One region of the Chryseobacterium sp. IT-36CA2 genome, then DNA from elsewhere that is predicted to be linked to it. Evidence: riboswitches for the same ligand, from Rfam matches in the RefSeq annotation. Region 1 holds a riboswitch; each other region holds the start of a gene.

Region 1 (3,282 bases):
TAGAAGTTAGGTGCAAGATTGAATTGTGAACCGTTCAACATTCCTGTTTGTGGATTGTATCTTCTTCCGTACATATCAAGTTGCTGCAAAGTAGCTACATTCGCTCCGGTTGCAGAAGATCTTCTTGTGTCGTGTACCTGTGGTGCTCCGGTTGCGATAAAATTGAACGCATGTTTTTCATTAGGTTTAAATCCTGTAGAGAAAAACCAGGAATAACCTTCTCCCTGTGTTCCATTGATATAACCGTCACCTTGCCAACGGGAAAGCAATACGGTTGTTCCCCATTTGTTTTTTAACCCAGAAGAGTACATTGCAGATATTCTGGAGTAGTTGTCGTTACCAACTTCTCCTTTCACCATTGCTTTCTGCTCAGAATCTGTAGCTTTGGTTACAATATTAATGGTTCCTCCTACAGATGGAACCACGAATTTAGAAGCTCCCAATCCTCTCTGAATTTGGATATTGCTGGCAATGTCAGCTAGTCCAGTCCAGTTAGACCAGTATACAGTACCTCCCTGCATATCATTCACCGGCTGTCCGTTGATAATAACTGCAATGTTAGCCCCGTCAAAACCTCTCATGTTGATTCTGCTGTCTCCGAATCCTCCACCTACTTTGGTCACATAAACGGATGGAGTAGACTTCATAATTTCAGGAAATTCTCTGTTTCCCAGTTTCTCCTGAATTTCTGCTGCTTTAATGTTGGAAACTGCAACAGGTGTTTTTCTCTCTTTGGCTGTTTGGGAAAGGTTTCTACCTACCAACATAACCTCATCAATAGATTTTGATTTGTCTAATGAATCCTTCGTACTCTGTCCATAATATATGGCGGCCGTAGGTAATACAAGCGCTATAATAAGTCGCTTTTTAAAAGTAATGCTCATGAAATAAACTAGCGTGTTTGATTTTAAGGCTGCAAAGATGGATAATTATTTTTGAATTAAGTATTAAATCTTCCTGAAGTGACATCCTATTGTATTCATATAACGCATTATTACTCGTTTTTTTGAACGTATTAATTATTTCAGATATTTAATTTACAATTTGTTATAAAAGTGAATTATATAAAAAACAGGGTTGTTTTTAACGAATAAAAATAATGATGCTGCTTCTCTAAAAATCTATCATTGTGTATTTTTTTCTAATGGCCTTTGTAGTTTGATTTATTTTGTATCATTATTAATATATTTGTGGATATTATTTGTATCAAATTCATTTTGTCAGAGAACATAAGGTTTTCTATTATTTTAAAAACTAAAAATATGACCCAGCTAAGCTTGTTCGATTCAGAAGATTTGTATGAATTTCCAAAAGACCTTTTGGAATACAGAGAACATTTTCTGAGTAAGGATGAAGCAGATAATCTTAAAAATTATCTGCTTAAAACAGCTCCCTGGAAACAGCGAACCCAGAAAATGTATGATAAAATGGTTTTGACACCCCGTTTAACAGCCTGGTATGGTGATCCGAAAACAGATTACCCATTGGGGAATGGGGAAGTGGATAATAACCTCTGGACACCTGAACTGTTTTCTTTAAAACAAAGAATAGAAGATACATTTGGTTATCGTTTCAATTCTGTACTGCTTAATCTTTACAGGGATCACAATGATTCGGTTGCATGGCATCGGGATAAAGAGAGCAGATATGGAAAACGTCCTGTGATTGCATCTTTAAGTTTAGGACAAACCAGAAACTTTGATTTCCGGAAAAAGGATCATCATCAGAGCAAATACAGCCTGCCACTTCCTCACGGTTCTTTATTGATTATGAAAGGAGATCTTCAGGAAAACTGGGAACATCGGATTGCTAAATCTGTAACTTCTATGAAAGAGCGTATTAATCTTACATTTCGGTTGGTGCAAGAAGCATAGATTATTTATTTTAAAGGATAAACAGAAGTATTGTATTTCAAAATAAAAACCTGAAGCCCTTTCTTTTTCCACAAAAAAGCTGCACCTTTGCCCCACAATGGGGTGCTACAGATAACAGTGGCTGAGATGATACCCAGGAATATACTTCCACACCTGATCCGGATAATGCCGGCGTAGGGATTGCTTACTTATCATCTCATCATTTGATTTCTAATAATTAATATGATGCAGGACATTTTAAAACAAATTACTTTACCGGAATGGTTCGGAGTCTTATTTTCAGTCATTCAGGTTTTACTGGCTCGTAAAAACAATGTCAACAACTATCTTTTCGGAATAGCAGGGATTCTGCTTACATTGTATGTGATGCTCATTTCAAAGCTTTATGCTGAATTTACCTTAAATCTTTATTATCTGATCATGAGCATCTATGGATGGCTGTATTGGAAATTCGGAAAGCAAAAATCTGAAATAGAAATCTCCGTTACCACCACCACAGAAAAATGGATTACCGGAGGAATTGTTCTGGGAACCTTTATTTTATTCTGGTCTTTTCTTACGCATTTTACCGATTCGGATGTTCCGGTCTGGGATTCTCTGGTAAGTGCTTTTGCCTGGGCAGGAATGTGGCTGATGGCAAGACGGAAAATTGAAAACTGGGTGATACTCAATGTCAGTAATATTATTTCAATCCCCTTAATGATTCATAAGGAGTTATATCTATATGCTGTTTTAACATCATTTTTATTTTTAGTGGCTATTTCCGGATATATAGAATGGCAGAAAATTATTAAATCTAAAGCGAATGCTCAGTACTAAAGACATCAGGCAACAATTTCACGGAACTTCTGTCATTTCTGATGAGGTGATGCAATATATTCACGAAGAAGGATTACTTAAGATCTGGGTTCCCAAAAAATACGGCGGATTGGGTTATCGTTTTGAAGAAGGGTTGAAAGCATTATTCGGTTGGGCTGAAACTGATGGAAGCTTTGGCTGGATGCTGACACTTTGTGCCGGAGCTAATTATTTTTCCAGAAACATCAAACCTGAAGTGGCTCAATTCCTGTTTACTCATTCTGAAACCTGTTTTGGCGGAAGCGGAATGGTTGGCGGCACAGCAGAAAAACAAAATGATTATACTTACCTGATTAATGGTTTGTGGAATTTTGCAACAGGAGCACCACATCTGACCCATTTTACATTGAATGCTAAAATTACAGAAAATGGAAAGCCTGTAATGGATGGCAATGGCAATGAAATAATTCGATCATTTATTATTTCGAAAGAGCATGCTGAGGTTATTCCCAACTGGAAATCTATGGGGATGAAAGCCAGCGGAACCTATTCATTCACTGTTGAAAATGTTCTCGTTAGCGAAGATTACAGTTTTGTTTATGATACTTTT
Region 2 (3,282 bases), on a different contig from region 1:
AAGAAAGAAATATTTTACCTCCGTCAATTCTGTAATTCACACCAGCTTTAGGATTAAAGAACAGCCAGTTTTTACTCAAATCAGCGCCTTCACCATCACCTGCCATCAGGATTTTAGTATTGTAATTGATTTTTCTAAGTTGCAAATCACCAAAAAATTCAAAGTTATCTACTCTTAGTAAAGCTTTTGCAAAACCGGATACCTCATTCTTTACTGAACGGTTTCTGTAATATTCGCTTTCATCAATCTGAGGAAAAAATACTCCTGTTACATTTCCATAATGTCTTCCGTAATATTGATTGACTACTGCCCCAAAATTCAGATCCAGATTTTCAAACTTTCCGTAAAGGGTAGAAACCATTCCATAGAAATCGTTATTCAACCATTTCTTTCTGATAAAATCTGAAGATTTTATAATCTGTCCGCCTTCTGTTATATCTGGCAGATTATATCTTGAAAAGGGATCTCCCTGTTTGTAATTTTCGTAATAACCCCTTCCTTTTGTATAATGGAATGTGGTTTCAAGATTCCAACGGTCACTGAACTTCTGTTCCCAAAGCAACTGATAATGGTTCTGTCTGTAGTTATCCGTTTCATTGTCATAGAAACCTACGATTTTGTCCCAATTGGCATCGTAAATCGCTCCTGAAATATTGAATTTAGGATCAGTCTCCCATGTTTTACGGTCAATCCCGTTCCACGCCTGGTAGGTTTTTTCTTTTCCTCCGAAAGCCATTAAACGTATTTTCGTATTTCCTTCTTCAAATAAAGCAGTGAAATTATAAGAATGCAGATTGGAAGAAGCCCTGTCAATATAACCATCAGAATGAATATGCGTGTATCTTCCCATTACAGAAAGACGGTTCTTCCAGAATTTTCCGGACCCTATTTCAGCAGAATACTTATAGGTATTAAATGAACCATAGCTATCATCGGTTTTAAAGTAAAATTTCTCCTCCGGATCTTTAGAAAGCACATTGATACTTGCCCCGAAAGCGGAAACACCATTATTGGAAGTTCCTACTCCTCTCTGAATGACAATCTGTGAAGCAGAACTTGTTAAATCCGGAACGTTGACAAAAAATGTTCCCTGACTTTCAGAATCGTTGTAAGGAACACCATTCATCATTACATTAATGGCAGAACCTGAAACTCCCCGGATTCTAAAACCTGTATACCCTACTCCATTTCCCGCATCTGAAGTAGAAATAATGGAGGTTTGATTTTTTAAAAGAATAGGGAGATCCTGTCCTAAGTTTTTGCCATCTAAATCTTTCTGTACATTGATAATTTCCTTGGCTACCGGAAGTCTTTTGGTAAAGTTGACGGCTTCAATTTCTCTGATTTTCAGAGAATCTTTATTCTGAGCCTGGATAAAAGCTACAGCACCTATGCTAAGCCCTAAAAAAAATAATCCTTTCATTCTATAAATCTTTGACATTTAATGAATAAAAGGGGATCGATAAGATATTATACAATTCAGCGTTCTATGAAGACGCATCCCTAAACAGCATTACCTGTTCCAGGTTCATTGGGTATAATCTCAGCCTGTTAAAGCACCCCTTTATTTCAGTCGCAAAACTACAAAAAAAATATGAATTGGGATTCGGGTTTCGAGGTATAGGGTAATGAGTTACGCGATTATAAAAAACACTATGAAAAATAGGAGTTATCAAATGAATCATTCATCATTCATCATTCATCATTCATCATTCATCATTTATAATTCTTTAGTAAGTTTTATTGTTTGCGTCAATATAGTAGTAATTCGAACCGTCTTTGGTGACTTCAAACATCTTACCCAGTTTCCAGCTGAAGTTTCTTTTGATATTGGCATATTCGAAGGGAACAATGATTTTATTGTTAATGTCAATGATTCCAAATTTATCATTATTGGAAGCCACAATCATTGGATTAGCTACATCATCTCCCTCCAGAATAAAAAGATACTGGTATTGAGGATAGATCTGAAACTGTCTGTAATCAGCAGCATTCACAAATTTTGACTTTTCAATAATTCCATAGAAGCCATTCAGAATGTAAGCCTGAAATAACTGTTGTTTATATTCTTCAAATTTACATTTTCCAAAATCTGATTCTTTGAACTGATATACTCTTTTTCCGGACTGATCTATACGGTAAGAAATCATATTCTTTTCTACTGTGGCATAGTCTTTTGTTCCAAATTTTCTGATTTTTTCATTAGGAGAATTCAAAAGATTGCAGTCTTCATAAAAAAATACAGCAATATGGTATTCCGGCTGAATAATAAATTTCCCGTTTTGGTTCACATACCCAAACTGATCTCCTTTCTTTTTAGGAATCAAAACCGGAAGATCTTTCTTGATTACCACCAGATCAGGATTAGATTTATTCGCTGAAGTTCCTTTCTGAATGGGGTTTTTCGCAACTTTCTTCACCGTAATTTTCTTCACAGATTTCGTCTGCGAAAAAGCAAAAAGCGAAGTAAAAATGCATAAAACAGTCAGTATATTTTTCATATTCATCATATGCCTGCAAAAGTACGACCAAAAATAGATATTATAAAATACATATTTATAAAGAATCTAAATAATTTCATCTCCATAAAATAGTAAAATTTCGTAATTTTGGGAACATTTTGAATTATTTGATAATTTTAAAAAACTTTTAAGAAAGTGTAGATTATGCTGACTTTATTCGGTTAATGTTGCGTCAAAAAGCGAAAACTCAAAATGTCATTAACTGTTTTATACAGACCGGTAAAGAAGAAGCAGGCCTACCTTTAATGTTGAAAGACCTTCTATTATGAATATTTATAAGGATTACATCAAAGAGATTGAAGAAAGAAAAACCCAAGGGCTTCATCCAAAGCCAATTGATGGTGCTGAATTACTAAGCGAGATCATTTCGCAAATAAAAGATTCAGGTAATGCTGACCGATCAGACTCTCTTAAGTTTTTCATTTACAACACACTACCTGGAACTACAAGTGCTGCAGGAGTAAAAGCAAAATTTTTAAAAGAAATTATTCTAGGTGAATTCGTAGTAGAAGAAATTTCTCCTGCATATGCCTTTGAACTGTTATCTCACATGAAAGGTGGTCCTTCCATTGAAGTATTGCTTGATCTTGCTCTAGGTAACGATCCTGCAATTGCTAAAGCAGCAGCAGAAGTCCTTAAAACACAGGTTTTCCTTTATGAAGCGGATACCAACCGTCTGAAAGAAGCATTCAATAGCGGTAACGAATTTGCAAAAGAAATCATCAATAGCTATGCAAAAGCTGAATTCTTTACTAAACTA
Region 3 (3,282 bases), on a different contig from region 1:
ACCTGTACATTGTGTTTCCATGCAATTTTCGTCAGCTCACCTAAAGTTTCAAGTTCTGCAAACTGAGCGGCATCATTGGCATCTGCAATAGATCCCGGACGAAGACCGTCTCCAAGAGAGAAAGCAACATCATACTTCTTCATGATCTCACAAATCTCTTCAAAATGAGTATACAGGAAGCTTTCTTTATGATGGAACAAACACCATTTTGCCATGATGGATCCTCCTCTGGAAACAATTCCAGTGACTCTTTTTGCTGTTAAATGAATGTATCTCAACAAAACTCCTGCGTGAATAGTGAAATAGGAAACTCCCTGCTCTGCCTGTTCAATTAAGGTATCTCTGAAAATTTCCCACGTAAGATCTTCCGGAACTCCTTTTACTTTTTCCAATGCCTGATAGATCGGAACAGTACCAATAGGAACCGGACTGTTTCTGATAATCCATTCTCTTGTTTCATGAATATTTTTCCCGGTTGAAAGATCCATAATGGTATCACCTCCCCATCGGCAGGCCCATACCGCTTTTTCTACCTCTTCTTCGATACTCGACGAAACGGCACTGTTTCCAATATTAGCATTGATTTTCACCAGGAAATTTCTTCCAATGATCATCGGCTCACTTTCCGGGTGATTAATGTTATTGGGGATGATCGCTCTTCCAGCTGCAATTTCGTCTCTTACAAATTCCGGAGTGATCTTACTTTTTGGAGTATTTGCCCCAAAACTGTGTCCCGGATGCTGAAAAGCCATTTCTTTAGATACAGAATCAAGCTGTTCTATTCTTTGATTTTCTCTGATCGCCACATATTCCATTTCCGGAGTGATGATTCCCTGTTTTGCATAGTAAAGCTGTGTAACTTCTTTTCCTTCCTGTGCTACTTTGGGTTTATGATCATAGGAAAACCTTAATTCATCAAGACGAGGATCTGCTAAACGGGCTTTTCCGTATTCAGAGGTGATTCCGTCCAGAATATTTACATCATTTCTATTCAGAATCCATTGTTCTCTGATTCTTGGAAGTCCTTTCTGAATATCAATAACTGCATTTTCATCGGTATAAGGACCTGAAGTGTCATAAATCGTTACCGGAGCATTATGTTCAAAGCCGCCATTGGTTAATTTGGTCGGGCTAAGCTGTATTTCACGCATTGCTACATTGATAGGGTGTAATGTTCCTTCAACATAGATTTTCTTTGAGTTCGGAAATGGCGAACATGTAATGGAGTGAGCCATAAGTATTGGTATTAAATATGAGAATTAACCGCCCTGAGTGGCAGTAATGATTAAAACTGAATCGTTGTTGTTAAGGATGGTTTCCGCCCAGACTGACAGGGGAATAATGCGATTATTGAGTGCTACAGCGATACCTTTTTTCTTTCCGGGTAACTCAATAGCCAATAATGCTTCCAGGTTTTCAGGAAGTACATCAAATGTTTTTCTGGTGTGGTTGATAATAAGTTCCATTCCTAATAATTTAAATATACTTTAGGAATGGCCATTATTGTACAATAGAATGTACAGCAAAAGTCATCTACTTTTCCCTACGCTGGTATAATCCAGATCAGGTTCAAAGGGTAAAGTCTCAGTCTGTTGGTAACAGACACCCCTAAAGTTTGGGACGAAGTTAGACATTTTTTTAGAATGGGCAAAATTTTTTGAAAGACACTGTTTGAATCCCGATAATGGAATCTGGAAATTATTTAATCAAAAAAAAGAGGCTGAAAGTATAAAACTCCCAGCCTCTTTTTAATTTTTTTTTATTATTCTTCACAAGCTCTCCAGATCGCATCATTCTGCGGAACAGGAGCTATGATCTCAATGTTTTCTTTGGTTACCGGATGAATAAACTCCAGTTTTCTTGCATGAAGATTGATTCCTCCATCAGGATTGGAACGTAGTGCTCCGTATTTCAGATCTCCTTTGATGGGAACTCCTGTTTTGGATAACTGTGCTCTGATCTGATGATGTCTTCCGGTTTCAAGATCAATTTCAAGAAGAAGATAATTATCCAGAGTCTTGATCACGTTATAAGTTAGAATCGCTTCTTTTGCTCCTTCTGTAGCTTTTGGAAAAACAATCGCTTTATTGTTCTTTTCGTTTTTCTTTAAATAATGAACTAGCCTCTGACTTTGTGGGATCATTTCTTTCCCTACAACTGCCCAATACGTTTTCTTCACTTCACGGTTTTTCACCATCTGGGTAAGACGGGAAAGAGCTTTGGACGTTTTTGCATAGATCACAAGCCCGGATGTAGGACGGTCTATACGATGAACCAAGCCGAGAAAAACATTTCCCGGCTTAGCATCTCTTATTTTTATAAAATTCTTGATAGATTCTAATAGTGATTCATCTCCGGTTTTGTCACCTTGTACAAGCTGCCCCACCTTTTTATTAATCACCAGAAGATGATTGTCTTCATATATAATCTGCTCCTTCATACTTCTTCAGTCTATCTTCTTCTATTGGATAATGACAGGATAATCCCTGCCAGAAGACCTACAGTTTTAACAGCAGAAAGTTTTGAATCTTCCGGAATAAACGCTCCCAGCACACAGATCGCAGCAGCAGCGTACATTGCATATACAAAGTTCTTATTCGTAAGCAGTGGAGCCTGAATAAAGAAACTTGCTCCTATCAGCACATAAAAAACTTTTCTTGAAAGTAAATGATTGATTTCCGGAGAAAATAGATTAAACCATCCTACAGCAAGGCAAATCAATGCTGCGATAGATAATATTCCCTGGATAGATTGTTGATTCTGCATGGATTAATAGCTTTCGTTTTCGTTTGGAAACTCAACACTTTTTACATCTTTTACGTATTGAGCAACAGCTCCTGTAATTTCTGTGTAAAGGTCAAGGTATCTTCTTAAGAATTTCGGGCTGAAACCTTTGTTCATTCCTACCATATCATGGTACACCAAAACCTGTCCGTCACAATCTGAACCTGCTCCGATTCCGATGGTAGGAATAGAAATACTTTCAGTTACTTTTTTGGCTAATTCTGCAGGAATTTTTTCCAATACAATGGAGAAACATCCTAATTCTTCCAAAAGTTGTGCATCAGCGATCAGTTTTTCAGCTTCTGCTTCTTCTTTAGCTCTTACTTTATAGGTTCCGAATTTATAGATAGACTGTGGCGTTAATCCCAAATGTCCCATTACCGGAATTCCGGCATTGATGATCTTTTTGATAGACTTGGAAATCTCTTTTCCACCTTCAATTTTCACAGCATGTGCTCCACCTTCCTTCATCATTCTTACCGCAGACTCCAGTGCTTT

What was found. Region 1 has a riboswitch for thiamine pyrophosphate ahead of pnuC (nicotinamide riboside transporter PnuC). Riboswitches for the same ligand answer to the same signal wherever they lie in the genome.
Region 2: linked by a shared signal. The riboswitch ahead of ACM6F9_RS20835 (TonB-dependent receptor) and the one ahead of pnuC (nicotinamide riboside transporter PnuC) in region 1 are both predicted to bind thiamine pyrophosphate.
Region 3: linked by a shared signal. The riboswitch ahead of thiS (sulfur carrier protein ThiS) and the one ahead of pnuC (nicotinamide riboside transporter PnuC) in region 1 are both predicted to bind thiamine pyrophosphate.

What each region holds. Positions count from the first base shown of each region.
Region 1 covers NZ_CATKPG010000020.1:161,422-164,703, forward strand. Annotated here, with positions in the region: gene ACM6F9_RS08085 (TonB-dependent receptor) at 1-884, opposite strand, end outside; gene ACM6F9_RS08090 (alpha-ketoglutarate-dependent dioxygenase AlkB family protein) at 1,263-1,874, shown strand; TPP riboswitch at 1,963-2,071, shown strand; gene pnuC (nicotinamide riboside transporter PnuC) at 2,097-2,693, shown strand; gene ACM6F9_RS08100 (hypothetical protein) at 2,680-3,282, shown strand, end outside.
Region 2 covers NZ_CATKPG010000025.1:95,330-98,611, forward strand. Annotated here, with positions in the region: gene ACM6F9_RS20835 (TonB-dependent receptor) at 1-1,423, opposite strand, end outside; TPP riboswitch at 1,484-1,574, opposite strand; gene ACM6F9_RS20840 (WG repeat-containing protein) at 1,731-2,501, opposite strand; gene ACM6F9_RS20845 (bifunctional aconitate hydratase 2/2-methylisocitrate dehydratase) at 2,788-3,282, shown strand, end outside.
Region 3 covers NZ_CATKPG010000025.1:114,437-117,718, forward strand. Annotated here, with positions in the region: gene thiC (phosphomethylpyrimidine synthase ThiC) at 1-1,235, opposite strand, end outside; gene thiS (sulfur carrier protein ThiS) at 1,260-1,466, opposite strand; TPP riboswitch at 1,524-1,620, opposite strand; gene ACM6F9_RS20905 (RluA family pseudouridine synthase) at 1,763-2,440, opposite strand; gene ACM6F9_RS20910 (hypothetical protein) at 2,452-2,766, opposite strand; gene panB (3-methyl-2-oxobutanoate hydroxymethyltransferase) at 2,770-3,282, opposite strand, start outside.